2 linked regions of the Desulfatibacillum aliphaticivorans DSM 15576 genome follow. The protein of the gene in region 2 interacts with the protein of the main gene of each other region in a pairwise test. Links are inferred from orthologs where the notes say so. Each region holds a gene or a part of one and is shown on either strand. Other genes may lie near its edges. The genes, in order: uvrA and uvrB.

What was found.
Region 1: the proteins of uvrB (region 2) and uvrA interact in binary tests that used the Escherichia coli proteins (3 or more experiments, as listed by UniProt). The link is inferred for Desulfatibacillum aliphaticivorans DSM 15576 from one-to-one orthologs.

What each region holds. Positions count from the first base shown.
Region 1 is NZ_AUCT01000009.1:15,397-30,704, reverse strand. Bases 6,182-9,604 are described here. They hold uvrA (excinuclease ABC subunit UvrA), read right to left. Parts: upstream 9,205-9,604; coding sequence 6,382-9,204; downstream 6,182-6,381. Other genes in these bases: G491_RS0109945 (SH3 domain-containing protein), read right to left, coding at 9,205-9,604; G491_RS0109955 (hypothetical protein), read right to left, coding at 6,182-6,309. In the rest of the region: proC (pyrroline-5-carboxylate reductase), read left to right, coding at 1-161; G491_RS0109975 (cytochrome c biogenesis CcdA family protein), read left to right, coding at 223-981; G491_RS33670 (thioredoxin family protein), read left to right, coding at 994-1,476; G491_RS0109965 (UvrD-helicase domain-containing protein), read left to right, coding at 1,499-4,975; G491_RS0109960 (hypothetical protein), read left to right, coding at 5,046-5,516; more of G491_RS0109955, read right to left, coding at 5,722-6,181; more of G491_RS0109945, read right to left, coding at 9,605-9,987; G491_RS0109940 (BatD family protein), read right to left, coding at 9,984-11,771; G491_RS30185 (tetratricopeptide repeat protein), read right to left, coding at 11,786-12,709; G491_RS30180 (vWA domain-containing protein), read right to left, coding at 12,681-13,691; G491_RS0109925 (VWA domain-containing protein), read right to left, coding at 13,688-14,614; G491_RS0109920 (hypothetical protein), read right to left, coding at 14,621-15,308. UniProt on the Escherichia coli protein: The UvrABC repair system catalyzes the recognition and processing of DNA lesions. UvrA is an ATPase and a DNA-binding protein. A damage recognition complex composed of 2 UvrA and 2 UvrB subunits scans DNA for abnormalities.
Region 2 is NZ_AUCT01000007.1:105,282-120,137, forward strand. What follows is about bases 6,765-9,735. They hold uvrB (excinuclease ABC subunit UvrB), read right to left. Parts: upstream 9,285-9,735; coding sequence 7,245-9,284; downstream 6,765-7,244. Other genes in these bases: G491_RS0107945 (enoyl-CoA hydratase/isomerase family protein), read right to left, coding at 6,765-7,064; cysS (cysteine--tRNA ligase), read right to left, coding at 9,584-9,735. Also shown: excinuclease ABC subunit UvrC, read right to left, coding at 1-1,118; G491_RS0107935 (exonuclease SbcCD subunit D C-terminal domain-containing protein), read left to right, coding at 1,348-2,577; G491_RS0107940 (SbcC/MukB-like Walker B domain-containing protein), read left to right, coding at 2,587-6,258; more of G491_RS0107945, read right to left, coding at 6,282-6,764; more of cysS, read right to left, coding at 9,736-11,008; ispF (2-C-methyl-D-erythritol 2,4-cyclodiphosphate synthase), read right to left, coding at 11,034-11,501; G491_RS0107965 (Hsp70 family protein), read right to left, coding at 11,530-14,301; G491_RS0107970 (Hsp70 family protein), read right to left, coding at 14,338-14,856. UniProt on the Escherichia coli protein: The UvrABC repair system catalyzes the recognition and processing of DNA lesions. A damage recognition complex composed of 2 UvrA and 2 UvrB subunits scans DNA for abnormalities.

The sequences.
Region 1 (15,308 bases), on a different replicon or contig from region 2:
TGGAGGAAACCGGCGAGGCGCCCGGCCTGTTGCGGCAGAAAGTAACCTCCAAAGGAGGCACAACGGCTGCCGCTCTCAATGTTTTCAATGAAAACAAGGTGCTGGAAGCTATTGTCAAGGGCATGCTGGCCGCTAAAAAGCGCGGCGAGGAGCTTGGGTAGGGAACCGGCCGGGGCAAAAGGCTGCGCCCCATATCATCTGACCGATTCTGAGAGCGTAACCATGTTTCAAACTGATGTCAGTTTCTTCGCCGCCCTGCTCCAGGGCCTGCTTTCGTTTTTTTCCCCGTGCGTGTTGCCCCTGGTGCCTGCCTATTTCGCCTTTTTGGCGGGGGCTTCGTTGGACCAATTGGTGGACAGGCCCCGTGGAAAGGCGCACAAGGACCTGGTTTTCCACGACCTGGAAGATGGTCCGCCCGACCCGGAGCCTGAGGCCGCCCAGAAAAAAATCCGCAGACGTCTGATTTTATCCACCGTCCTTTTTTGCGCCGGCTTTTCCTTTGTGTTCACGGCCTTTGGCATGACCACCTCGGCTTTGGGCGCCCTGTTGCTGGAGCATATGGCGACCATCCGGATCGCCGGCGGCATTGTGGTGATTATTCTGGCCCTGCATGTCATGGGGCTTTTCCACATCAAGGCCCTGGACGTTGAGAAGCGCTTTCACTTCGCGGAGAGGCCCGCCAGCATGATAGGCATGTTTATGGTGGGAATGGCCTTTGGCGCGGGCTGGACGCCGTGCATGGGGCCGTTTATAATGAGCGTGCTCATGATGGCCGCCAACCAGGAGACGGCCCTGCGAGGCGGAGCATTGCTGGCGGTCTATTCCATTGGGCTGGCGGCGCCCTTTTTGATTTTGGCGATTTTTGTAAATCTGTTGCTGGAGTTTTTGGCCAAGGCCAAAAAATACATGCGCTTTATTATGCCTACGGCGGGAGGCGTTATGTTTCTGCTGGGGGTTGCACTTATTTTGGACTGGATTTAAAGGAGACAAGACATGAAACCAGTGAAAACCATTATTCTGGCTCTGGCCTTATGCCTTGCCATGGCAAGTTCCGGCCTGAGCGCCTCCACCATTAACTGGACCACCTTGGAGGCGGCCCAGGACAGCGTAAAAAACGGGGATAAACTGGTTTATCTGCATTTTTATACGGACTGGTGCGGCTACTGCAAAAAAATGGACGCCAGCACCTTCAAGGATCCTAAAGTCGTTAAATACCTGAATGACAATTTTTTATCCGTCAGGCTGAATCCGGAAAAAAGCGACGCCGCCAAAAAAATGGCCTCCAAATTTTACGTCAGAGGATTTCCGGCCAACGGGTTTTCCAACGACGGTCTGGCGCCTTTGTCCACCAACTCCGGCCTGGCGATCAGCCCGGGATTCATGCCGCCGGAGCAATTTATGGTCATGCTGGAGTATTTGGGCTCAAAATCCTATGACAAAATCACGCTCAAGGATTTTATGAGCCAAAGAAAATAACCCCAAAATCGGATTTCCGTTCATGCCATTCGCCGCTGACTTGCACATCCACTCTTGCTACTCCCGAGCGACGGCCCGGGACCTGAACCTGGAAAACCTGCATTATTGGGCGCAATTGAAAGGCCTGACCGTGGTGGGGACAGGGGATTTCACCCATCCCGCCTGGTTTGCGGAAATCCGGGAGAAGCTGGAGCCCGCCGAGCCGGGGCTACTTAGGCTCAAGCCCGAATTGGCGGCGCCCATAAACGCCCGGGTTCCCGAATCCTGCAAGGGCGAGGTGCGTTTTATCCTCAGTGCGGAAATCAGCAACATCTACAAAAAAAAAGACGCCACGAGAAAGAATCATAACGTCATCCTGATGCCGGACCTGGACAAAGTCGCCAAGTTTAACGAAAAGCTGGACTCCATCGGCAACATCAAGTCCGACGGCAGGCCCATCCTGGGCCTGGACGCAAAAATCCTGCTGGAATACATGCTGGAGTTCGATCCTGACGGGCTTTTCATCCCGGCTCATATCTGGACGCCGTGGTTCTCCCTTTTGGGCTCCAAATCCGGCTTTGACTCCATTGAAGAATGCTTTGAAGACCTTTCGCCCCACATCTACGCCCTGGAAACCGGGCTTTCGTCCGACCCGCCCATGAACTGGCGGGTTTCGGACCTGGACGGCAGAACCCTGGTGTCCAATTCCGACGCCCACTCGCCTTCCAAGCTGGCCAGGGAAGCCAACCTGTTCGGCACGGAGCTTTCGTTTCCCGCCATGAGCAGGGCTTTGAAAACCGGCGAGGATTTTCTGGGCACCATTGAGTTTTTTCCGGAAGAAGGCAAATACCACCTGGACGGGCACCGCAAATGCAACGTTTGCCTGATGCCCCCTGAAAGCCTGGCGAACGGCTGCCTGTGCCCGGTTTGCGGCAAGCCCCTGACCCTGGGCGTTTTGCATCGTGTGGAAGCCCTGGCGGATCGGGGGGAGGGCCAACTGCCCGAGCGGCGCCACCCCTTTCACAGCCTGGTTCCTTTGGTGGACATTTTATCCAACATCCTGGGCGTTGGGCCGAACAGCAAAAAGGTCAAGGCGGCGTATGACGAAACCCTCAAGGCTGTGGGGCCTGAGCTTTACATTATCAAAGACGCCACGCCCGAGGAGTTGGAGAAGTCCCCCCTGCCCCTGCTGGCCGAGGCTGTCAGCCGCATGCGATCCGGAAACATCGTCCTCAAGGGCGGCTTTGACGGCGAATACGGAACCGTGGCGGTTTTTGACGCCCAGGAACGGGAGGGGCTGCTGGGGCAACAGGCCTTGTTCGACATTCCCAAGCCGAAAAAACAAGCAAAATCCGGAAAAAAAAAGTCCGTAGACAATGAACCGACGATTGAGCAGGCCGGACTTTTCGACGCCCCTCAGGAAATTGAGGAATATCCACAGGAACCGGAAGAGGAAATTTCCACGGAAAACGACCTGGAGCCCAGGGAGCTTCTTTCCCGGGCCGTCCACAATCAAACGCCCAAGGAAAGACCGGCGCCCAAGCCCTTCGCCCTGAATGCGGTCCAGGAAAGCGCGGTCAATCATGAAGGCTCGCCCCTGCTTATCAAGGCCGGACCTGGCACGGGAAAAACCCGGACCCTGACCCACCGGATCGCCCGATTGGTTGAAAAATCCGGAGCGCCGCCCGAGTCCATTCTGGCGATCACGTTCACCAATCAGGCGGCCCGGGAAATGGCCCATCGGCTGGAAGACATGCTGGGCGAAAACGGCGGCAAGGTTTTTGTCGCCACCTTTCACGCCTTTTGCCTGACCCTGCTGCGGGAGTTGGCCGAGGCGGAAGGGCGCGCCATAAGCGTTTTGGGCGAGAAGGACCGGCTTTTTTATATCAAAAAGGCCTTGAAAGAAGCCGGGATTAAAAAAATCAAGCCGGAGCTGGCGTCCCTGCATATCTCTTTGGCAAAACAGCAAATGGACTCCCCCTCCTCGGCGGAATTTAAGGATTTGGAAAACAAGGCCGGGGCCATGCAGGAGGCTTACGCGGCTTATCAGACCATGATCTCCGGGCTGGAGCTATTGGATTTTGACGATCTCATGTACAAGGCTGTCCGGGCCATTGAGGCGGACTCCCTGTATCGTGAATCCCTGCAAAAGCGCTTCCCCCATGTGTGCGTGGACGAGTTCCAGGACGTCAACCACGTGCAATACCGGCTGCTGCGCCAACTTTGCCCGCCGGAGGCCGACCTGACCGTAATCGGAGACCCGGATCAGGCTATTTACGGTTTTCGGGGCTCGGACGTGGGCTTTTTCAACCGGTTCGGGGAGGATTATCCCCAGGCGCGGGTTATCGAGCTTTCCACCAATTACCGCTCCACGGAAACGGTGCTGAAAGTCGCCGGCCAGGTCATGGGCGACCCGGGACAGGATTTCGGCCTGCATTCGGGCATCGTGGGCGCGGACCAAATCATGATAATCGACACGCCCACCTCGGCCGCGGAATCCGAAGCCATTGTGCATATCATGGAAAGCATGGTGGGCGGGGTCAGCCATTTTTCCCTGGATTCGGGGAGGACCGACATGGACGCAGGCTCGGAAGACTGGAGCTTCGGCGACTTCGCGGTTTTGTTCCGCACCCGCATCCAGCTTCCGCCTTTGACGGAAGCCCTGGACCGTTCGGGCATCCCTTATCAGGTAGTGGATAAAAAGCGCCTGGTGGACCATCCGGGCGTGGAGGAGTTGCTTTCCTATATCCGGCTGGTCAATCAAACCGGGACGGACCTGGACCTTTTGCGCATCATGAACTTCCCCAAACGGGGCATTGGGGATAAAACTATCGAAACTCTGCGCACCTGGGGGGAGTCCCAGGGGAAAAGCCTGATCGAAGCCCTGGAAGTCGCCCGCAGGCTGCCTTTGCCCGGGCTTTCCAACTCGCAGCAGATCAAGCTGCACAGCGTCTGGAAGACCATTACAGAGGCCAGGAAAAAAATCCTGGACTCTATTCTTCCGGAAGCCCTGGAGCACCTGATGTACACCATTCCCCTGGAGCCCTTGTACACCAGGAGCGGCAACGGCCGCACCGCCAGCGCCTGCATTTTGGACATGGCCCAGGATTTTAACGGCGATCTGGGCAGGTTCTGCGACATGGTGAATCTGGCCAGCGACGCCGACACCCTGGAGCCCGAGGCGGACCGGGTGTCCCTCATGACCATGCACGCGGCCAAGGGGCTGGAGTTCCGGGGGGTGTTCGTAACCGGCTGCGAAGACGGATTGATCCCCTATTTCCGGGAAGGCAAGGAGTCCGACCCGGAAGAGGAACTGCGCCTTTTCTATGTGGCCCTCACCCGCGCCCAGAGGCGCTTGTGGCTGACCTACGCCAAGCGCCGACGCATGTTCGGCAAGGTTGTCTCCCAACAACCGAGTCCTTTCCTCACGCGCATTAAAGAGGAGATGAAAGACCTGAAAAAGCCCTTTAAACGCAAAAAAAAGCCCGCCCCCATACAAATGGGTTTATTTGGGGAATAAAAAGGAATATTCTTCGGCCGTTTGACGGTCGCTGTCAGTTTATCGCCTAACCCAAACTTTGCGAGGCATTATGGGAAGCAGCCAAATCATTTATGAATGGACTCCGCTGGAAGGCATCGGGCCTTTCGTGTTCAACGAACCGGTGGACAAGTACGCGTCAAAGTTTTCCCTGTTTCCGATTCCTGACGAGGTGGAAGAGGATGAAGACTGGGAAACCTACGGCATGCCGGGCGACGAGGACGCGCGATTCTACTTTGAGGACGGGTTGCTGGAAAGCGTCATCGTCTCGTCCAACTTCTTCTACAACAACGCCAACCTCATCGGCCTTCCTCCTGACGAAGCCCTGGAAGTCCTGGAAATGGAGCCCGACGACATCGAAAAAATCGATACCGACGAGGGCGAGGAGGACGCCTATTCCTTTTATGACGTCAACCTCCAGTTCTACGTGCTGGACGGCGTGATCGACACGGTTCTTGTAGGCAGGGATTACGAGGACTATGAGTACGACGAGTTTGACGACGAAGAAGAGCTGGAAGATTAAAATAGCAGAACAGGTGTCCGCAAAAGCCATTGCGGACGCTTGCGTCATTTATCTTTCTTAGCAGGGGCGCCCTTGCGCCCCTATCGCCTTGGTCAGACGGGTAAAAACTGATACGGCTTACGCTTGTATCACTTTTGTTGATCAAGAGCTCTTGGGAGCATAGGCGTCAGGTGATAATCGACTCACTACTCCTCTTATCATCAACTCAATTAGTATCTACCAAAGCGGCATCAAAACCAATCTTTTCAAGCAACTCTTTCACAGCTTGAATTTTTAGCTTAAGATAATCATTGAGATCAACAGGCCAATAATCGAACGACACATTTGGATAATCCCTTTTAATCACCTCAAAAATCCATTGATAATAAAAATCTGCTGCCTTGATAGCGACACTCATATCGGGCACATGGACATGGGGAACAGAGTCAATATGTGCAACCGTTTTATCCCGATATCCTTTTGTCTCATTCCAATAATTTTCCCAATCTTCTTGCGACATGGCAATGTGTCCAAGTAGCTGTCCTCTGAAAGAATCCACTTCACATACATTTTTTTTCCAATGCAATTCATCACTGTCGGAACCGAACAAGTGAAGCCAGTTTAGGACGGCCATATCGATACTGTTGTTAAAAATAGTGATCCAGAAAGGGCATTTGATCGTGATTCCATTCTTTCTGAACGAATTCATCGCTCTATGATGCGCTAACTGAGTTACAAATTGCGCACATGTGCCGGCAACTTTATACAATTTGGATTTGGTCATTTTCTCCAAATCTGTTGTATTATCATTCATAGTAACTTGCTCCTTTTGTTTGGATTTACGGAACGCGTATAGCTATGAAAAGTGTTTCCTTATATTATTGTACTATAATTTTTCCGCTTTGAGGATGTTATCCAAAAACTGGCCGGTAAAGGATCGGGGATTGGCGGCCAGTTCTTCAGGCGTACCCACGCCCACAATGAAGCCGCCGTTATCGCCGCCTTCGGGCCCCAGGTCGATGACATGGTCGGCGGACTTGATCACGTCCAGGTTGTGCTCAATGACCACTACGGTGTTTCCGTTATCCACCAGACGATTCAAGACATTTAACAATTTTTGGATGTCGGCGAAGTGCAGGCCGGTGGTGGGCTCGTCCAGAATATATATGGTCCGGCCCGTTCCGCGTTTGGAAAGCTCCCTTGCCAGCTTGATGCGTTGGGCCTCGCCGCCGGACAGGGTGGTGGCCGCCTGCCCCATTTTGATGTAACCCAGGCCCACGTCAATGAGGGTCTGGAGCTTGGTGCGGATGCTGCCGATCTTGTCGAAAAACTCCCGGGCCTGGTTTACGGTCATGTCCAGCACCTGGGTGATGTTCTTTCCCTTGTACAGGATTTCCAGGGTTTCCCGGTTATAGCGTTTGCCGTGGCAGACGTCGCAGGCCACATACACGTCGGGCAGAAAGTGCATTTCGATTTTTATGATGCCGTCGCCGGCGCAGGCTTCGCACCTTCCGCCTTTTACGTTAAAGGAAAAACGGCCGGGCTTATAGCCGCGCACGCGGGAGTCCTGGGTTTTGGAAAAAAGCTCCCGGATATGGGTGAACACCCCGGTGTAGGTGGCGGGGTTGGACCGCGGGGTCCTGCCGATGGGCGACTGGTCAATGTGAATGACCTTGTCCACCAGGTGCAGGCCTTCCATTTCCCTATGCTCTCCGGCCTGGATGCGGGTCCGGTTAAGGTGCTGGGTCAGGCCTTTGTAAAGGGTTTCGATGACCAGGGTGGACTTGCCCGAGCCGGAAACGCCGGTGACGCAAATGAGCCGGGACAGGGGGAATTCCACGTCAATGTTCTTCAGGTTGTTTGCGTTGGCGCCCCGGATGACCAGTTTGCCGTTTTTGGGGGCTCTGCGGGATTCGGGCAGCTCAATGCGCTTTTTTCCGGAAAGATACTGGCCGGTCAGGCAGTCGTCTTTAAGCAGCTCTTCTGCATTGCCGGAAAAAACCACTTCGCCGCCGCGCATGCCGGCGCCCGGCCCCATATCGATGATGTGATCCGCCGCCAGCATGGTGTCGGCGTCGTGCTCCACAACCAGGACCGTATTGCCGATGTCGCGCATATGGCACAGGGTGTCCAATAAGCGCATGTTGTCGCGCTGATGCAGGCCGATGCTGGGTTCGTCCAGGACGTACAGGACGCCGGTGAGCTTGGAGCCGATCTGGGTGGCTAGGCGGATGCGCTGGGCCTCGCCGCCTGAAAGGGTGGCGGCGGTGCGGTCCAAGGTCAGGTAGTCCAGGCCCACGTTGGCCAAAAATCCCAGGCGCTCGTTGATTTCCTTGAGGATGCGGCGGGATATGTCCTGGTCCCTTTTGCCCATTTTCAGGTCCCGAAAAAAGACCAGGGCCTTTTTTACGGAAAGGGCCGTGACTTCAAAAATCGCCTGATCGCCCACCCGCACATTGCGGCTTTCCAACTTGAGCCTGGCCCCGTTGCAGTCGCTGCAGGGCTTAAAGGCCATGAAGCGTTCGATCTCCTCCCGGATTTGCTGGGAGGTGGTTTCCCTGTATCTTCGAATCAGGTTGGGCACCAGGCCCTCGTAAGGCTTGGTGTAGACGTAGCGCTGCCCTTTGCGTTCAAAGTAGAAATTGATGGGCGTTTTTGAACCGTTCATCAGGACCTTTTTAAACTTTGGGTCCAGGTCCTTGTAAGGCGTATAGATGTCCACCCCGTAATTGGAGGTGAGGGCGTCCAAAAACTCGAAAAAATGCACGGAACTGCGGTTGGCCCAGACCGCCACGGCGCCTTCCCGCAGGCTGAGCTCGTGGTTGGGGATGAGCAGTTCCGGATCGAATTCCATGGTGGAGCCCAGGCCGTCGCATTTGGGGCAGGCCCCCTGGGGCGAGTTGAATGAAAAGCTGGCCGGGGTGAATTCCGGGTAGCTGATATTGCATTGGATGCACGCGGAATGCTCGGAGAACAGGATGGGATCCTCCCCGATGGGATGCACGGTGGCGAATCCCTCGCCCTGGCTGAGGGCCAGCTCCACGGAGTCGGCCAGCCGGTTTTCCACGCCTTCCTTGATGACCAGGCGGTCCACCACCACGGATATGGTGTGCTTCTTGTTTTTTTCCAGGGGCTGGATTTCTTCCAGTTCGTAGATCTCGCCGTCCACCTGCACCCGGGCGAAGCCCTGCTTGGTCAGTTGGGTGAACAGCTTTTCAAAAGTTCCTTTTTGGCCGGAAACCAGGGGCGCCAGAATCATGGCTCTGGTCCCTTCGGGAAGCTCCATGATCTGGTCCATAATCTGGTCGATGCTTTGGGAAGTGATGGGGCGGCCGCACTTGTAGCAATGGGGCTGGCCCACCCGGGCGTAAAGCAGGCGCAGGTAGTCGTAGATTTCCGTGACCGTGCCCACGGTGCTTCGGGGATTGTGGGAGCCGGTTTTCTGTTCAATGGCAATGGCCGGCGAAAGGCCTTCGATGGTGTCCACGTCCGGCTTGTCCATGCGCTCCAAAAACTGCCGGGCGTAAGCGGAAAGGGACTCCACGTAACGGCGCTGCCCCTCGGCGTATAGGGTGTCGAAAGCCAGGGTGGATTTACCCGAGCCTGACAAGCCAGTGACGACCACCAGTTGGTTCTTGGGAATGTCCACATTGATGTTTTTCAGGTTGTGAACTCTGGCGCCCCTGACGATTATCTTGTCTTCTTTCAATTATGCCTCTGTATTTCGTCCGGCCGGCTCGTTGCGCAGCGGCCGGATAGCCGCAATGCCTTTGTTGGGGGTCCAGCCCCGTTTTTCCTGGGAAAAGCGGACAAGGCTCCAATCGCCCTCCCGCCTTTCCAAAACGACGGGGGAGCCGTCGTGGAGTTGGAACAGCAAGGTGTCATTTTCTCCCGGGCCCGCCCGCACGTCTATCTTATCTGCGATCACCACCGCGCGATGATCCTGGGAGGCATCATACCATTTTGCAATTCCAAAGAAAACCGCCGTCAGCCAGATAAGCCCCACGGCCATGACCACGTAAAAATTCCACTCAGCGGGTTTGAACAGCCGCACAATATAAAAGAAGCACAAGAAGAAATTGAGAACCGCCACTATCCAAAAAATTTCCATGCCCGTAAAACGGCGCACAAGATCGGACATGAAAAATGCGTTTTCCTGTTCGATTTGATCCAGCCTTTTATCCTGGGCGAACCCCAGGTTGAAATGGAGGTCCGGGTCCCGGGGCGTTAAAATCCTCGCTTTTTCATAATTGAGGATGGCCAGCCCGATCCGGTCCATTTTTAAAAACGCGGCGCCCAGGTTAAAATACACGCCGCCGCCCACCGGCGACTTGGCAATCATTTCTTCATACTGGGCCGCCGCGTCCTGAAAATTGCCTTCCTTATAAGATTGGTTGGCGGAGTAAAACAGGGCGTGATCGGCCTCTCCCGCCCAGGTCAGGGCCGGCGCCATCAATGCTATGAAAGCCGCTATGACAAGTAATCGTTTCATACCTTGACCTTTTTATCCACCGCCCTGACGACGTCCAAAAGCTCTTGTCTGACTTCCTGACTGAGCTGGCTGCCGCATTGGCTGAATACGCAGGTTTCCAGGCTGGAAAAAACCTGTTTCAAGCGGGACGCGGACTCCTGATCGACGCCGGCGGCCAGCATTTTATCCTCCGCCTCGTGAGACGTGAGGGTTGCGGCCTCCAGCCCAAGGCGCAGGGCGAGATATTCCTGCAAAGCCCGGAAGGCTTCCACGCTTTTATCAGGCCCCATGTCCTTTACGGATTTTGCAAAGGCCGCGTAAGCCTTTTTCGAGGCCCTGGCCCCGGCCTGTTCGGCGCGTTTTTTGCCGCCGCTGCGAATAATCAAAGCGCCGGCCAAGGGTAGGAAGGGAAAAACCATGATCAGAAAGCCCAACCACACAGGCATGGTCTGGCCCATGCCCGGCGCCACGGCCTTGGGAGTTTCTTGAATTTTAAGGATATCCTCCCCGAGCATTTGCACACGATGCTTGGAAGCGGAGTTCACCTGCATTTCCTGGATCGGCGCTGGCGCCGCATGCACGACGCCGGGCAGAACATGCAGGTTCATCTCCCGGGTTCTGGCGTATTCGTACTTGCCGCTTGCGGCATCAAAATAGGGGACGGAAAAAGCCGGAATGGCCACGTCGCCCTCGGCCTGGGGCACCAAAGCCCACTGCATGGTTTTCTTTCCAAAGGGGCCTTGCCCGTCGCGGTTATCCTCCAATTGGGGATCGCTGGGGTACACCTTCACCCCGGGCAAAGGCGGCAAATCCAGGTCCGGCAGCAACTGCACGTTTCCCCTGCCTGACAGCGTTACCGTGAGGGTGGCTGAGTCCCCGGCTTTCACCTCTTTGGGGTCCAGGTCCGCTTGGATGGAAAATCGGCCGATGAGTCCGTTGAAACCGCCAGGCGCCCCTTCCGTGGGCAATGCTTTGACGGAAAACGAAACCGGTTCCGACAACACCCGGGTTTTAACGACTTGTTCGTTGCCGAAAAACTGATCGTCAAAAAAGCCCCTGGGAAAACGGGAGGGCCTGCCGGAGGATTTGATCACCTCGGCTTTGACGGCCAGGGGGGGAATTTCATAATCGCCGGTTGCGGAGGGAATGACCTGATGCACCAGTTCGGCCACATTGAAGGTCTTGCCGTTAACGGTCTTTTGGAATTGGCGGGAGTCTCCGATTTGGGCAAACTCCAGATTTTCCATGTCGGGAAAGCCCTCAAACTGGATGTCCCGCAACGGGATGCTCCAATAAAACCGGACGCGGCAAAGAATGTCCTGGCCTGCATAAGCCTGCTTGGGCAGGACTTCCGCAGTGAAAAACATGGCGTCGTTCTCGCGGCCCTTGATTTCCCCCAAGGGGTCCACGGTCAGCCGCACGGTGTTGCTGTTATACTGCTTGCCGCCAATGGTTACGATGGCCGGCCCCAAGGTGTAGGTTCCGGTTTTAGGGGCGCTGATTCCATAGGTGTAGGTAATGCTGCGGTCGATCCGCCCGTTGACGATGCTCGTCCGGGACGACTGGCCGGGCCTGCCCACTTGAAGGCCGTTGGTTCCCCTAAGTTGAATGTCATCCGCGGACCCTGAGCCGGAAACCGTGACAGTCAGGTTAAAGACGTCCCCGGTCTGCACCCTGTTCGGGGCGGCGTCCAGGGAGACGGAGACGTCCGCCATGCACAAGCCGGGCGCCAGCAGGAAAGCGAGAATCAGCACGATAGGTATGATTTTACACGCTTCCGCTATGTATTCCCTCAATGATTTCATGGCTGCAGGCTTTTTTACCATCGTTTCCCTGAATTGGCGCGGTCGTCGCTTATGATCGCGCTTTTGTTATCCGGTCTGAATACCCTGTTTTCCTTCACATTGTCCAGCAGGGTGTCGGCCATCTTTTTTTCCATGGAGGACATTGCAGTCTGTCCGTCCTGATCCTGGGCGTCTTGCTCGGGCTTGTTCAGGGCCTGCATTTGGCCGTCCAGGTCGGCCTGATCCTGTTTTTCCTCGTCACCGGCCTGGGCGGCGGATTGCTGGTCCTGCTGTTGACCCTGAGCGCTTTCAGATTGTTGCTGTTGCTGCTCCTGGCCTTGCTTCTGATTCTCGCCCTGGTTTTTTTGTTGCTGATCTCCCGACTGCTGCTTATCCTGGTCGCCCTGCTGCTTGCCGTCCTGTTTATCCTTGCTTTGGGAGTCCTGGTTTTGGCCTTGCCCGTTTTGGTCGCCCTGCTGGCCGTCCTGCTGCTGTTGCTGATCGCCCTGCTGATCTCCTTGCTGATCCTGATTCTGTTGCTGCTGAACCTGAGCCTGGCGCCACAAGGCGAGCTTCAGGTTCTCCTTGGCGTCTTCGTCCTGGGGATTCAGGGCCAGGGCTTTTTGGAATTCCTTGGCCGCCTTTTCATAGTCCTCGCCTTTCATCATGGTCGCGCCCAGGTTGTAGGCGGACCGAAACTGGATTTCAGGGTCGTCGCTGCGTACGGCGGCGCTGGCGAAGGCGGACTGGGCGGCTTCCATGTCTTCCGCCATGAACGAGGCCACGCCCCGGTTGTAGCGCCAGCGGACGTCCCGCGGATTTTCCATGTCCTTGTCGGCGAAGGCCTGGGCCGCATCCTTGTACTTCCCTTCCTTGAACAGGGCCTCGCCGTCGGCGGCGCCCCAGGCGAGGGAAGCGCACAAAAACAGGCTAAGCACGGATATCAAGAATTCTTTCACGGAGCACCCCTTCAATCAACAGCAGCGCCCACGCTGCTATCAGGAAGATAAAAAAACGCTCTTCCCGGATGGTGATTTTGCCGGTTTTTAGAATCTCGGCTTCGGTTTTCTTTTTAATTCCGTTGAAATACAATTGATCCAGGTCGAAATCCCCGGCCTCGGACCTAATGTAATCGCCGCCGGTTTCATTGGCAATGGCCTGCAGCGTGCTTTCGTCCGGCTTGGACAGGATTATTTTACCGTCGGCGTCTTTTTCGAAGCCGCTGCCGTCCAGGCTGGGCACGGGGCCGCCGGCCGGATCTCCTATGCCGAGGACGAAAATGCGAATGCCTTCGTCAGAGGCTTTTTCAGCGGCTTTCAGCCCGGCCTCCTCGTTGTCTTCGCCGTCTGTGATGAGCAGGATGACCTTATCCGTGGAAGACTTGGGATCAAAAGCGGTCATGCCCATTTCAATGGCGGCGCCCAGGTCGGTGCCCTGGAATCGCAAGGGCAGCAGGTCCACGGTCAATTGGTCCAAAAACATTTGAATGGCCTGGTAATCCAGAGTCAACGGACATTGGGTGAAGGCCACGCCGGAAAAAGCGACCAGCCCCAGCCTATCGCCGGTGGCCACCCGAATCAGGTCCGCCACCTCGCGTTTGGCTCGTTCCAGACGGTTTGGCTGGGCGTCCTCCACCATCATGCTGTTGGAGATGTCCACGCACACCATGATGTCCACCCCCTTACGGGAGACCTCCTGGTAATGCTCGCCCCATTGCGGGCCGGCCAGGGCGAAAATCATCAAGGCGACTGCGCTGATGAACATCACCGCCCGCACCACGGCCCGGGCTCGGGACTCCAGGGGCGCCAGACGCGGCAGCAGATGTTCGTCCGCATAGGCGGCCAGACTTTTTCTTCTTCTTCGTTTGGCCAGAATTTGCAGGAACGCCAGCAACGGAATGGCCAGCAAAAAATTTAGTATCCACAGTTTATCAAAGGTCATGGGACGGCCCTCCCCAACAACCCGGTCGCCTCCAAAAGGACCAAAGCCAGGGCTGCCAATAAGAACCAGCGATAATGCTCCTTGTAATGAAAGAACTCCTTAACCTTGGCTTCGGTTTTTTCGGCCTTGTCGATTTCCTTATAGATGGAGTCCAACTGTTCCGTATTGGAGGCGTGGTAATATTTTCCCTGACCGATAACGGCGATCTGGGCCAGTTCCTTGGAGCCAGCCTGCTCCGTGCCCATGCCAATCGTGTAAATCTTGATTCCCAGGGCGGCCAGGGCCTCCGCCGCTCCTTGAGGCGTCATGTCTCCGGCCGTGTTTTCGCCGTCGGACAATAAGATGACCACCTTGGACATGGCGGGGATGTCTTTGATGCGTTTTCCGGCGACGCCCAGGGCGTCGCCGATGGCTGTCTTACGGCCCGCCATGCCGATTCGCAGATTTTCGATGAGATTGAGCAAAAGACCTTTGTCCAGGGTCAGCGGCGCCTGGGTGAACGCGTAATCGCCGAACACCACCAGGCCGATTCGATCTGTGTCCCGGCGTTTTACAAAGTCATGGACAACCTTTTTGACGGCGGTGAGACGGTTGACGCGCTGGCCGTCTATGGCGAAGTCCGGCTGCGCCATGGACTCCGAGGCGTCCAGGCACAGGATGATGTCCACGCCCGGAGTTTTGATTTCCCGCGAGGCGTCCACGGTTTGGGGCCGGGCGACGGCCGCCACCAGCAGGACCAGGGCGAGCGTCCTAACCAGAAGAGGAATGCGCGCCCGTATCTCTGCATTTTTTCCGGCGATCCGCCCGAGACGGGAGGCTGCGGAATAGGTCACCGCAGGAGGCCTTTTTTTCAGGGAGACTCCGGCCCACAAAAATATGGGTATGAGCAGCAGAAAAAAATATGGATAGGCAAATTCAAACATAACGCCCTACTCCGCCTTTCCTTTGAAATCCGCCGGGTTTGGCTTCACTTCGTTGTCCACAACCTCGGCCTGAACTTCCTGCACGTCCTCCATCCAGGAATAGGTTTTGTTCACGTAATCCCGCGCCATGGCGATGTGCTCCTTCCGGGTCGCTTCGGCGATACGGGCCTTTGCGAACTTGACCATGTCCGCCTCTTCCAACAAGGGCATGATTTCCCAATCCTCCCGCTCCTGGATGCGGGTCCGGATTTCCGAGGTTGTCAATTCCTCGGCGGGAAAGGGCCTGATGGCCCCCATATAAGCCCGGACAATGGCGGACAGCCTGAAATAGCCCTCCTTGTCCTCGCCTTTGGAGGCCCACCACGACTCCAGCTTGTCCAGATTTTCCAGGGCCACTTCATGGGGCGCCGCTGTCTGGATTTCCAGGGTTTGGATGCGGCGGCTCCGCAAATAAAACCACAGGGCGAAGGCGGCCAGGGCCAGCAACAACAGCCCGGCTCCGATCCACGGCGCGTATTTGCTGAAAAACGACTTGCCGGGAATCAGGCCTTTGATGGGCCTTGGCTGCATCTTGGAGGGATCGTCAGGCAGGCCGTTATCCACCTGAATTTCCTGGGAGGAAAAATCCAGCCATTGCTTGGCTCCGTCCTTATTTATGAAAGCCACGCTGAAACCAGGGACTTTAAAGCGGTCC
Region 2 (14,856 bases):
CTTTTGAACACATTTTCCGACGAAATGCGGTCCTTAAGGGCTTCGTGGGCGTTTTCGTTGGCCATTTCAATGAGGCGGGTTTTTTCGCCCCGTTGCGGCCAGTGGAGAACCACCCGTTTTTCCGCGGTTTCGGTAAGCCATTGTTCCATCAACTCCATGTTTTCCAATTGGCAGGGAACGAACACCTCGTCAGGGATGAACCGGTCCTTGTCATAATACTGGCGTAAAAATGCCTGAATGCTTTCCGAGTCCGTGCCCAGGACTTCATCAAAGTTGTAGTTCCGGGACCCCAACAAAAAGCCGCCCCGGACGTAAAGCACGGAGATGGCCGAACCTTCCGGCTCCCTATCGATGCCGATCACGTCCCGGTCCACAAAATCCGTGGTTACGGCCGCCTGTTTTTCCACCGTGGCCTGAATGGCAAACATGCGATCCCGCAGGCGAGCAGCCAGTTCGTACTCCTGCCTTTCGGAAGCGGCGGCCATCTGCTCCTTGATTTTTTGGAGCAAATCATTTGTGCGGCCTTTTAAAAACAGGATCACCTCATTCACCATGTCCAGGTATTCGTCCCGGTCCACGGGAAGGCAGCAAGGCCCCAGGCATTGCCCCATCTGATAGTTCAGGCACGGCCGGTTGCGTTTGGGCGGCTCCTTTTGCTTGCATTTGCGGAGTTGAAAGGTCTTGTTGATGATCTTTAATGTGCTTCTTAGCTTGCCCGCCGACGAAAACGGCCCGAAATAAATGGCGCCGTCCTTTTTGACCTTTCTAACCACTTCCAGGCGCGGATAGGACGTGCGCACGTCGATTCGCAGGGAGGGAAAGCGTTTTCCGTCTTTTAACAGGATATTGTAGCGGGGCTTATGCTTGCGGATGAGGTTGGCTTCCAGGATCAGAGCTTCCTTTTCCGTGGTCACCAGGATAGCGTCAAAGGAGGCGATCTTCTTGACCAGGATGCCGGTTTTCAGGTCCCGGTTGGCCTTCTCCAGAAAATAGGAAGACACCCGTTTTTTCAGGCTTCTGGCCTTGCCCACATAGATGATCTCCCCGGACTCGTCCTTCATGAGATACACCCCGGGTCCGTTGGATAATGTGGCCAGTTTTTTTTCTATTTCAGACAAAAGTCCGCCGCCTCCATCATGAGGAAATCAGACGCAATTACGCTCGCGCATCCATACTCAAATAATAACACGCGCCGGGCGTTCCGGCAAGATTTGAACCTTTTCAATCCGCTTCCTTTGTTATATAAAAATCAGCATAAATATACGCAGAACCACTGTTTTTAACCATACCCCTAACCGGCGGCGAAAACCCACGTCGATTTTTTAAGCTCTAAGGATTAAAGCGGGAATGAAACTGATCCACACTTCCGACTGGCACCTGGGCCGCTCTCTTTACGGAAGAAAGCGGTACGACGAATTCGAGCAATTTCTGGACTGGCTTTTGGAAGTCATCCGCGAAAGGCAAGCGGAAGCCTTGCTGGTTTCCGGGGACGTTTTCGATACCGGGACGCCCAGCAACCGGGCCCAGGAATTGTATTACCGGTTTCTGGGAAAGATATCCCGGACGGGCTGCCGCCACGTAGTCATAACCGCAGGCAATCACGACTCTCCGACTTTTCTTGACGCCCCTAAAACCCTGCTTCGCTACCAAAGCGTCCATGTTGTGGGAGGGATCGATGAAGATCCTGCAAACGAAGCGCTGGTCTTGAATGATGATAAAAGCCGGCCGGAATTGATCGTCTGCGCAGTCCCCTACCTCCGGGATCGGGACGTCCGTTTGGCGGAAGCCGGAGAATCCATGGACGACAAAGCTCAAAAAATGCTTGCCGGAATCGAGGAGCACTACAAACGGGTGTGCGGCGCCGCCAAGGCCGCCCGGGACGCTTTGGACCAACCCGTCCCCATTGTCGCCATGGGGCATTTATTCACGGCGGGAGGCCGCACGGAAAAGGAGGACGGGGTCAGGGAGTTGTATGTGGGCGGTTTGGGCCAAGCCCGCCCGGAAATTTTTCCGGAGGAAATCGACTATCTGGCCCTGGGCCATCTGCACATTCCCCAAACAGTCGGGGGGCGGGATCATTTTCGGTATTCAGGCTCGCCCCTGCCCATGAGCTTTAAAGAGTCCGAACAGAATAAAATGGTCCTGGAAGTGGAATTTACAGGAACCCAACCCCAAGTCCGGGAACTGGCGACGCCTTGCTTTCGTGAGTTAAAGCGAATCCGCGGCGGGCATGACGAGTTGATGCAGGCCGTCACAAATATGAAGGAGCAAGGCAGCCAGGCCTGGCTGGAACTGGAATACACCGACGAAACCGGCGCAGGAATCCTGCTGGAAGACGTTAAATCCCTGATTGAGGGAACCGGCATGGAAGTGGTTCGCACGAACGATCTCAGAATGGCCTCTCGGATCATGGGCCGGGAGACGCCCTTGGAAACCCTGAGCGAACTTTCCGAAGAAGCGGTTTTTACCCGGTGTATGGAGGCCAGGTCCGTGCCTGAACTTCAGCGCGAAGAGCTTATGGACGCCTTTAAGGAAATTTTGGCCTCAATTCATGAGCAGGACATCAGGGCGGAATAGGAGATTGGGATGCGGATTTTACGGCTGCGATTTAAGAATTTAAACTCCCTTCCGGGTGAGTGGGAAATAGACTTCAATTCCGTTGATTACACGTCCTCGGGCATTTTTACCATTTCCGGACCCACGGGATCGGGAAAAACCACCGTTCTGGATGCTATCTGCCTGGCCCTGTACGGCCAGACGCCCCGGCTGCCTTCCATCACCGGTTCTTCCAACGAAATCATGACCCGCCATACCGGGGAATGCTTCTCCGAAGTGGAATTCAGCGCCAATTCAGGCCATTACCTCTGCCATTGGAGCCAGCGCCGGGCCCGGAATAAACCCGACGGCAATCTGCAAGGCTATAAACACGAACTGGCATATGCGGACTCAGGCGAGATTATCGAAAACAAGCCCAGCAAGACAGCCTCCTGCGTGGAAGAAGCCACGGGCATGAATTTCAAGCGGTTCACCCGTTCCGTAATGCTGGCCCAGGGCAACTTCGCCGCTTTTTTAAAGGAAAAGTCGGACGAGCGATCCGGGCTGCTTGAACAGATTACCGGCACGGATATTTACACCACTATATCCATAGCGGTGCATGAACGGAAACGGGCGGAAAACGAAACCAAGGACCGCTTGGAAGAACGGCTGGGGGAAATCCGCCTACGTTCCCCGGAGGAAATCCAGGAGCTCAAGAATACCCGCATTATCAAACAAAAGGAGGTGGAAGCCGTTTCGGCCCAAGCCAAAGAGGTTCAGGAAAAAATCTCCTGGCTGGAAAATCTGGACAAATTATCCAAGGGCTTGGAGAATTTGAAGCAACAGCAAGCCGCCTTTGATGAGAAGCAAGCCCAGGCCAGGCCGGACCTGGATAGGCTGAAGACGGGCAGGCAAGCCCACGATTTAGAAGCGGATTATGACAAGCTCCAGGACTTGAGAAAGCGCCAAGAGGAAGGGAGTAAAGTTCAAGCAGACTTTGAAGAAAAGCTCACAAATAACCGGCAGGCCTTGAAGGATGGAAGCGCCGCCAAGGACGCGGCTGCGGCGGCCCTTAAATCCACCCAAGAGAATCAGGAAAAGGAAGCCAGGATCATCAAGGATGTTCGGACTCTGGACACCCGGCTTAAAAGCGCCGGTGAGGACCTGGAGCAAGCGGAAAAAAAGGTGCTGGAGCGCAAGGATTCCACTCGCAAGCAGGAAAAGGAAATTGCGGCTGCCCGCAGCCAAATCCAGGCCACGAAGGAAAAACTCAGCGAAAAAGAAGCCTTTATACGGAAAAACAAGGATTGCGAGTCCTTGGGAAAAAGCCTTACCGGCATTGAGCAGATTGCCGGGCGCTTTCAAGAGGCGAGCAATGATCACGCCGGCAAAAAGAAAAGCCTGACGCAAGCCAAGGCGGCGGCCTCCAAAGCCAAAACCAAGCACGAAAAATTGCATAAGCAATATGAATCCGAAAAACTGCAACTGGAAAAGTCGGAAAAGAGCCTGAAAACCCGTAAAGAGGAATTGGAAAAAATTCTGCAGGGTAAATCGTGGGAAGATTGGAAGGAAAATAACTCAAGCCTCAACCTTCGCCTTGAAAAACTGACCAACCTGAACTCCACCTGCGCCAGAGCTGATGAGGCGAAAAAGAAAACCCTGATTGATAAAAAAACTCTGCAAGCGAACCAAGGTAAACTGCCGGAACTCTCAAAAACCATTGAAAGTCTGAAAGAAAAACGAAGCGTCCAAGAAGCGTTAGTTTGCAATGCTGAGGAAAAACATCTCGATGCTTGTAAAGTGTACGACATGGAAAAGGAACGGAAAAAGCTGTCTGACGGCGCCCCCTGCCCTCTTTGCGGCGCCTTGGAGCATCCCTATGCAGTCGGCAACGTCCCCCAAAAGGAAGATACAAGCCGGGAATTAGAGCAAAGTCGGAAAATTCTGAATGAAATCAATCAGAGCATTCAAAAAGCCTCTCAGGATTACTCCCTATTGGAATCGGAAATTCAGCAGCTAAACAACGGGTTAAATGCCTTAAAAGCGGACCTGGAAAAAGAACAAGACAAGATTCTGGACGGATTGAAAAGCCTTGAACTGCCCGCAGACCTGAAAGACGCCACCCTTACCGTAATGGAAGATATAGAGCGCTGTAATCAAGAAAACAAAACCTGCCTGGATATCATCTCCAAGGCCAGGCATAAGAAAGACGCCGTGGAGGAGTTGGAGAAAAAATTCCATGAGGCTGAAAAAAAGCTCCCGGACTTCCGCCAAAAGGCCGAATCCGCCCTGCACGCACGGGAAAGCGCCCTGGAAAACCAAACGCGTTCAGAAGAGGACTTGGCCCAGGCCGGGCTCCGTTTGGATAAATCGCAATCAGACCTGCATGAAGCCGTAGCGCCTTACGGATCGTTCGAGATTTCCGCAAAATCCGTAAAAACCATCCTGGATAGTCTGAAAAACCGGTTAAAGGAATATGACAAGCGCCTGAAGGAGAAAGATGAGCTTTTCAAAGAACTAAGCGGCTTGGAAGCCAGTCTAAAATCCTTCGCGGCATTGTTGGAAGCCGGTCAAAAGGAACTGGAAGCCGCCACGCAGAAAAGAACGGAACGCAAGGCCGACTTCGATCAGTTAAGCAAGGAACGCCGGTCCATATTCGGAGACAAAGACCCGGATCAGGAGGAAAAGGCCCTGGCGCAAGCCGTCAAGCAAGCGGCTATAAAGCTGGAAGCCGCCCAAAAAAAATGCGCTGAGTTGGAATCCGAAAAAAAATCCCTGCAAGACCGTTTGCAAGACCTTGCCAAAAGTCTGGAAGAAGGCGCTAATAAGCTGGAAAAGGCTGGGGCCGCGTTTCAAGCCAATCTGTCGGCGTCGGGATTTGATGATGAAAAAGCCTATGCCGCCGCCCTTTTATCCAAAGACGAGTTAAAAAGGCTGGAGGACCTGAAGAAAGGCCTGAACCAAGAGAAAATCCGCCTGGCAACCCTGCTGGAGCAGCAAATCAAAACCCTGCAGGAAGAAAAAAGCCTGAACAAAACGGACCGGGACATGGAAAGCCTTAAAGGCGAGAATGATGAATTATCCGACAAGGCCAAGGCCGCCCAGGAGAAAATCGGCGCCATCACTCAGGAGCTCTCCGCCCACGAAAAACTTGAAGACAAATACAAGAACCTTCGACAAGAAATTGACGCGCAAAAAAAGGAATGCGAAAAATGGGGCAGGCTCCACGATCTTATCGGCTCCAACGACGGAAAGAAATTCCGCAATTTCGCCCAGGGCCTGACCTTTGAAATCATGGTCTCCCACGCCAACAAGCATTTGCAAACCATGAGCGACCGTTACTTGTTGATCAGGGATCCCAACGAGCCTCTGGATTTGAACGTCATCGACAATTATCAGGCGGGCGAGGTGCGATCCACGCAAAATCTGTCCGGCGGCGAGAGCTTTATCGTCAGCCTGGCCCTGGCTTTGGGCCTGTCCGGCATGGCCAGCCAAAACATCCGGGTGGATTCCCTGTTTTTGGACGAAGGCTTTGGAACCCTGGACGATGAAACCCTGGATACCGCCCTATCCGCCCTGAGCAATTTAAAACAGGACGGCAAACTCATCGGCGTTATATCCCATGTGCAGGCCTTGAAGGACTGCATCCCCTGCCAAATCCAGGTGGAGCCTGACAACTCCGGCCGCAGCATTTTAAAAGGCCCGGGCTGCCGGCGTTTATGACATTTTGTATTTCTTAGGCAGCTCTATTTGCCAAATTCCGGCTTGCGCTTTTCCGCAAAGGCGGCCAGGCCTTCCCTGCCGTCCGGATGATCGCCGCAGGCGCCGAGGCCCTGCCGCTCCAACTCCAGTTGGTATTCCAGGGTGTTGTTAAAAGCGTCGTTCAAGAGGTTTTTGGACAAGCCAATGGAATGCATGGATTTTTTTGACAAAACGCCCATCATGGCGCGCGCCTCCTGCAGCACAGCCTCGTCCTCCACAACTTTGGTGGCCAAGCCCCATTCCAGGGCTTTTTCCGCGGAAATAGGCTCATCAAAGACAGCGATTTCCAGAGCGCGAGCCATGCCCACCAACCTGGGCAAGGTGTAGGTGCCGCCTCCGTCTATACACAACCCACTGGAGGTGTACGCCTGTTTTAGCACGGCGGACTTTCCCATAACGCGGAGGTCGCAGGCCAGGGCGAGAGAAAATCCGCCTCCGGCTGCAACCCCATTGACGGCCGCAACCACCGGCTTTTCCATGCGCCTGATTTCCACAATGGCGTTATGAAATTGGGCGGCCAGGGTATGGAATGAGGCGCCGGGCTTTTCGGCGAATTCCGTAACCCATCTAAGATCGCCTCCGGCGCAGAATGCCTTGCCTTCGCCGGTGATCAAAACGCCCCGAACCGAATCATCAACAGCAAGCCGGGTAAGCTCCTGGGCCAGTTCCGTGATCATTTCCAAATGAAAGGAGTTGAAAGCCTTGGGCCGGCTGAGGACGACCTCTGCGAACTTTCCGTTTTGTTCCGTCTTAATATACGTGCTCATAACCCCTCCTTTGTGAAAATTCTTGATTGAGTTTTTGAAAAACTTGCATGGAATTATACAAAGAAGGGATCAAAGATGGAAGCAGGAATTGGATTGGAGTTTGATAGAGAGGATAATGGCGCCATGCCACCCAGGTTTCACTCAATGAAAAGCGGGAACATCATATAAAACGGCGTTTCTTTAAATCCCCAAATCCTGGCGTTTGAGATCCTTGATCTGGTCGCGGAGTTCGGCGGCGCGCTCAAAGGCAAGCTCCTTGGCGGCTTGCTGCATTTCCTTTTCCAGCATGGCGATGAGGCGGTCCAGGTCTTTGCTTTCGATGGCTTCCTGAGCTTCCTTTTTGTCCGCTTCCACGGTGACGTAATCGGCCTCGTACACGGAGTCGAAAATGGAGCCGATCTCCTTTTTAATGCTTTCAGGAGTAATGCCGTTTGCCTCGTTATAGGCGGCCTGAAGGTCCCTGCGGCGCTGGCTTTCGTCCATGGCCATTTTCATGGAGCGGGTGATGGCGTCGGCGTAAAGGATGACCTTGCCATTCACGTTACGGGCGGCGCGGCCTACGGTCTGGATCAGGGAGCGTGCGGACCGGAGAAAGCCCTCCTTGTCCGCGTCCAGAATGGCCACCAGGGAAACTTCCGGGATGTCCAGGCCCTCACGCAAAAGGTTGATGCCCACCAGCACGTCGAATTCGCCCAGGCGGAGATCCCGGATGATTTCCATGCGCTCCATGGTTTTGATATCGGAGTGAAGATACCGCACGGCCACGCCCAGGCCTTCGTAGTAGTCGCAAAGGTCTTCGGCCATGCGCTTGGTCAGGGTGGTTATCAGCACCCTTTCGTTATTCTCCACCCGTACGCGGATTTCCTCCAAAAGGTCGTCCACCTGATTGGTTGCGGGCCGGACGATGATCTCCGGGTCCATAAGGCCCGTGGGCCGGACGATCTGCTCAGCAATGGCGCCGTCGGCCACTTCCAGTTCATAGTCGGCCGGAGTGGCGGAAACGTACACCACTTGTTTCACCTTTTCGGCGAATTCCTCAAACATAAGCGGGCGGTTGTCCAAAGCCGACGGCAGGCGAAATCCGAACTGGACCAGAGTTTCCTTGCGGGACCGGTCCCCCCGGAACATTCCCCGCACCTGGGGCACAGCCATGTGGCTTTCGTCAATGAACATAAGAAAGTCTTCAGGAAAAAAGTCGATAAGCGTAGGCGGCGGCTCGCCTTCGTTCCTGCCGGTCAGATGGCGGGCGTAATTTTCAATGCCCGTGCAATAGCCCAGCTCGTGCATCATCTCCAGATCGTAGTCCGTGCGCTCCTGGATGCGTTGAGCTTCGATCAACTGGTTTGTGTCCCGAAAGTGGGCCACCCGCACCTTCAACTCTTCCGTGATGGCGCCCATGGCGCGCTTTAAGGTTTCCTTGGACGTAACGTAATGGCTGGCCGGGTAGACCATGGTACGCTGCAGTTTTTTCATCACAACGCCGCGGAGCGGGTCGATCTCCGAGATGGAGTCGACCTCGTCCCCGAAGAACTCGATGCGGATGGCTTGATCGTCCCAGTAGGCCGGGTAGATTTCCACCCGATCCCCGCGCACTCTAAAAACGCCCCGGTGAAAATCCATGTCGTTGCGTTCATAGAGCATGGCCACCAGATCCTTGAGCAGCTTTTCCCGGGAAAGCTCCATGCCCACGGTGAGCTCCAGGCGCATGGCGATGTAATCTTCCGGCGCGCCCAGACCGTAGATGCACGACACGCTGGCCACGATGATCACGTCCCGCCGGGTGAGCACGGCCACGGTGGCGGCGTGGCGGAGCTTGTCGATCATTTCGTTGATCTTGGAGTCTTTTTCTATATAGGTGTCGCTGTTGGGCAAATAGGCTTCAGGCTGGTAATAGTCGTAATAGGAGACGAAATACTCCACCGCATTGTGAGGGAATAACTGCTTGAATTCGTTGTACAGCTGAGCTGCAAGGGTTTTGTTCGGCGCCAAAACCAGGACCGGCTTGCCGCATCGGGCGGCCACGTGGGCCATGGTGAAAGTCTTGCCCGAACCGGTGACGCCCAAAAGCACCTGGTGCTTTTTGCCTTCGTTAACCCCTTTGGCCAGATACTCTATGGCTGCGGGCTGATCCCCTTTGGGTTCGAAAGGAGAGACCACCTGAAATTCAGTGAATTCCTCCAGATTGGGCGGGGCGGACGCCTCCGCTTTTTTGGCGGACATATTTGGAACAAACTCGACTTTCGGGATTTATTTTAAAATCCCAATTAGTGCAGAAAAAGCAAAAAGGGCTGAAAATTTCAGCCCGGGGAAAACGCTAAAAGATCCCGCCTTCGCAGGAATGACGGAAATTTATTGTCGGGTTTGAAGTCCGCCAGCGTTTACGCCTATGAGAAGCGTAAAGCCGGACTTCGTAACCCGACCTACGGCTTTGCTTGGAGCGACAAGGTTGGGTTGAGCATGCGAAACCCAACAAAATCTATTTATTAAACAGGCAATTACGGGCGCGGCAAGCAGCGCCCCTACGCCATTTTCCAGATGGTGCCGTCCGGGGTGTCTTCAATGGCCACGCCCATTTCGGTCAACTGATCGCGGATGGCGTCAGCCGTACCCCAATCCTTGTCCTTACGAGCCTGGGAGCGCTTGGCGACCAAATCGTCCACCATGGCCGGATCGAATCCGCCGTCCTGGGCGGCTTGTTCCTTTTTGCCTTCAAAATAGGCGCCAGGATCTTCCTGGAACATGCCAAGCACGCCGCCCATCTTTACGATGGCCGCCCCCGCTTCCGTGGCCCGGACCTGATCGTCGCCTGTGAGGTCGCCGTCCAGTAAACGGTTTACATCGCGTACAGCCTCGAAGAGGATGCCCAGGGCGCCGGCAGTGTTGAAATCATCGTCCATGCAGGCGCAAAAACGGGACCAATGGCCGCTGATCTGGAAGTCGTCGTCCAGGCCGCCTACGCTTTCCAGGATTCGTTGCAGGCAGGAGTAGACGCGATCCAGGCCGGAAGCCGCTTCCTTCATGGCCTGCTCGGTAAAATCCACGGGGCTGCGATAATGTTTGGACAGGAGGAACAGGCGCACGGCTTCGGGGTGGAACTGGTCCAGGATTTCCTTGACCGTGAGAAAGTTGTTCAGGGACTTGGACATTTTTTCCGAGTCGATGTTCACAAATCCGTTGTGCATCCAATATCTTACGAACTGCTGACCAAAGGCCGCTTCTGACTGGGCCACTTCGTTTTCGTGATGGGGAAAAATGAGATCCTGGCCGCCGCCGTGGATGTCAAAGGTTTCACCCAGACGGGACCAACTCATGGCCGAACATTCGATATGCCAGCCGGGCCGGCCTTCTCCCCAGGGGCTTTCCCAGGCGGGCTCGCCGGGCTTTTTGGCTTTCCACAGGGCGAAGTCAAAGGGATCCTTTTTGCGGCTGTCCACTTTGACCCGGGCGCCGGCTTCCATGTCTTCCAGCTTGCGGCCGGAGAGCTTGCCGTAGGATTCAAAGGAGCGGACGTCAAAATACACGTCTCCGTCCACCACGTAGGCATGGCCTTTTTCCACGAGTTTGGAGGTGACCTCGATGATTTCCTTGATGAATTCAGTAGCCCGGGGCTCCAGGGTGGGCCTGAGCACGGCCAGGGCGTCCATATCGCGATGGAACTCGTCGATGTAGATTTCGGAAAGGGCCTGGCAGTCCATGTCCCTTTCATTGGCCCGGTTGATGATCTTATCGTCCACGTCCGTGAAGTTCCGGACGTAGGTCACCTCGTATCCCGATTCCTGCAGATACCTGAAAACAATATCGAAAACCACGGCTGACCTGGCGTGTCCGATATGGCTGGAGTCGTAGACCGTGGGGCCGCAGACGTACATGCTCACATGCCCGGGTTTAAGGGGTTTAAAGGTTTCTTTTTGCCGGGTCAGGGTGTTGTACAGGGTGAGTGCCATTTTGTTTTTTTCTCCTTTGGATCCGCTATTCCAGGCAGGCGACGCAAGTTGCCGCCATGCCCTCCCCTCTGCCTGTTATTCCCAGGCCTTCGGTGGTGGTGGCCTTGACGTTAACCTGCCGGTTTTCCAGGCCAAGGCATTTGGCTATCACGGAAACCATTTCCTGTCTATAGGGGCCGATTTTCGGCGCCTCCGCCACCAGGGTGGCGTCTAAATTAACAATCTTATAACCTTCTTGCGCAATTTTTCGGCCTGTCTCCTCCAACAGACGCGTGCTTGCGATGTTTTTATACTTTGGGTCCTTATCCGGAAAATGCATGCCGATATCCCCCAGGCCGGCAGCGCCCAGCAAGGCGTCACATGCGGCGTGAAGCAATACGTCGGCGTCGGAATGACCCTTGAGTCCTTTATCAAAGGGGATAGTCACCCCGCCTAAAACCAGGGGCCTGCCGTCCACCAGACGGTGCACATCGTATCCATATCCTACGCGCATAGCTCTCTCCGGTTTAAGGGCGAATTCGTTAATCCCGCAGTACGATTCCAGCGGGAAGAGCCTCGCCGAACATGGAATCCTCCTCCTGACGATCCATGGCGACCACCTGGGCGACCATTTTGGTCAGGGATTTGGCCGCGCCCTTGTTCTTCATCCATTCCAGGACCTTGGCCCGATCCGTTTCTTCAATATCCCGTTTAATATCGCCCGTCATCCTGGCAAGATGGGCCAAAGCCTGACACACCGGCTTGGGATTTTTCCACTCGGTTTCCAGGATTGTGTTGATCCAGGCGGTTGCGTCCTTAGAGTATACAACGCGATCCAGGGGGCCGTACAGCAATTCCCGCGAGCCGAGCCTGGAAAGGGACCACCATTGCTGAGGCTTGGCCTTTTTGGGATGCAACTCCTCCATGAGCAGCTTGGCGCATTCCAGCTTGTCCTTGATGTGCAGGCGTTCCAGGTTGGCCAGAAGCATCCACATTTCCAGCTTTTGCTGGGGCGGAATTTTTAGTTTTCCGGCCTTCGCGTTTTTCATCTGGGGCATGAGGTCCTGGAACACCTGCCGTTGCTGGCCGGGAGTCAGGCCGCCCGCCGCCCTGCGCCACAAGACCCACCATTCCAGCATAACCTGGGGATTCTTGGGATGCACGGGGCCTTTTTTGTAAAAACTCCACAAGGTGCGCATGCGGTGTTCGTCCAGGGCGTCGCCGAAGCCGGGTCGCAGACAAAAGCCCATGAGATTAAGCCAGCGAGCTTCGTAATCCGCGCCGTGAGCCCGGCCGGTCTGCTGCTTTTTCAAGAGATCGTCGGCAATGCGGCGCACCAAGGATAAGGGCCATTTTTCCCGGGGCAATTCCACGATTTCCGCAATCACATTGGGCAGGCGTTCGGGCGGCAATTCGCCTTTTTTCTTACCGAAAACTTCATCGACTTTGGAAAAGACCTCTTCCACCACGGATTCTTCAAAGACCTGGGCGTCCTCCACCTGGGGAGCGGCTTCCTGCTTGCGAATCTGAAACTGCAGCCGCCATTTATGGTCCGTGTTCACGGACTTGCACCACAGGCTCAGGGTTCCCACTTCGGTGTAATGGGCTTCAATCTCCACGGGAATCTGGGTTTGCGCGCCCTTTTTACCGAATTGGATGACCGTGTTGATGGGGGGCAGAAGAGTCAGGGTATCGTCGATGTCTATGATGTCTCCGGCCTTGTCTCCGCTGCGGTAGCTGGAGCTGTACACCTGAAAGCTGACGGGCTGGTTGGCCAAGACCTGGAACTGGCGCTGGGACAGGTTGATGCGCGTGCCTTCTTCCACGCCGCGCTCTAAGAGGCATAAGGCCTTGCCTTTGCCGTTTTGGCCTTCGGCGCCCGAAACCTCCAAATAATAGCCCCTGGCGCTGCCGCTGCCGACTTTGACGCCCAGGCCGGATTTTACGAGGCCGTAATAGGCGGCGCCCCGCGCCACCGCCAGGTCCAGGTCGGGGTTTTCCAGGACTCCGGGCAGGCGGTCGGATTTAAACCAGTACTTTACACCTTCCCGTATACGCGTCTGAATTACTTCAGGTTTCAGGCTGCCGCCATTGAAGAGCAATAGATCCGGGAACGGAACTTCCTTGCCCAGCATGTCCTTGACGCTTTGGGCGTGGCGCTCCAGAAATTTGCACATATGACGGGTGACCGCCGGGTCCTGCTCGTAGGGCAGGCCGAACTCGGTAATGCCGCCTTTGCGGGCCGTGGGCGCCTGGGAATCGGAATCCACTACGGGAAAAAATCCGTCCAGGATGGTTTCCTCCACCTGATCGCGGGTGAGGGTTGCAGACAGGGTGTTGGCAATGAGACCGCGGCCTTCGCCCATGAGGGTGACGGTCTTTTTGTCCACCTCGCCGCCCAAAATGGCTTCTTTGGCCTGCCTGCACTGGTGGCACAAGGCCTGCCAGCGGTTGGCGTTCAAAGATTGGGAGGGGGCTTTTTTGAAGCTGGCTTCGGTCTTGCGGGCCAGGGCCAGGTCCATGTTATCGCCGCCCAAAATAAGATGGTCGCCAACGGCTATGCGCTCAAACCGAGGACTGCCGTCAACCTCCCGCAAGGTGATGAGCGTGAAGTCCGTGGTGCCGCCGCCCACGTCAACCGCCAGGATCAATTCTCCGGGCTTGACGTAGTTTTCCCAGTCGTTTTCGTGGAATACGAGCCAGGAGTAAAAGGCCGCCAGGGGTTCTTCCAATAAGGTGACTTCGCCGATGCCCGCAGTTCGGGCCGCTTCCATGGTGAAATCCCTGGCCACTTCGTCGAAAGACGCGGGAACGGTAATGATGACGAACTGGCTTTCCAGGAATTTTTCGTCCACGCCTTTGGCCTGATGGTTCCAGGCGATGCGCAAATGCTTAAGATAGGATCCGCTGGCAAAGACAGGAGAAACCTTTTGGACTTCCTTGTCCGCGTTCCAAGGGAGAATGGGCGCGGTGCGATCCACCTTGGAATGGCACAGCCAGCTTTTGGCGGACGAAACCAGCCTTCCGGGCACTTTGGAGCCTTGCTCGCGGGCGAAGGTTCCTACGATGCCTATTTCCTCGTCCTTCCAAGGGAGCTTCAAGTTTTCCCGGTCCACGTCGTACTGGCCGGGCAAATACAAAAAGGAAGGCAACACGGACAGACGCGCCAGCTCCCCGGGCGCAAACACCTGGGGCGTGCGGAACATCTTGATCTTGGATGCCGTGTTTTTTCCGGTCAGGTCCACGTAGGACAAAGCGGAGTTAGTGGTTCCCAGGTCAATGCCTACTATGATCTGGTCTTCGTTTATATCCAAAGCTATTCGTCTCCCCGGCCAAACCCATTACAGGCTTTAAGCCTCAAAGTCTTCCTTTTCGCGTACGTCAAATTCCAGCTTCCACCGGCGGTCGTCCAATGTGGAGACGCACCAAAGCTCCAGGGTGCCGACTTCCGTGACATTCACGTGAATGCGAACGGGCAGGACCGCGCCTTTGTCGTCGTCTTCCAGGACGGTTTCCACCAGGGTGATGGGCTCGATATCCTGCTCCCAGTCGTCCACCACGGTCCCCACATTATCGTTATGGCGCACGGAGGAGCCCAGGAACTCAAACCGGACGGACTCGCCCACGATCAAACCGAATTCCTCTTCCGTCAGGTCGGCCTCGGTTCCCTCTTCCATGCCGAAAGGCGCCACGCACAGGGCTTTCATGGGGATGGGCATGCCGGGCACGGCGGGCATGGCCGCTTCCACGCCGATATAATAGGATTTTCCCAGGCCGCCCCGGATGCGAACGGCGCCGCCTTTGCGCGCCAGGCCGTAATACGCGGCGCCTCTGGCCACGGCCAGGTCGAAGTTGGCGCCTGCCAACTC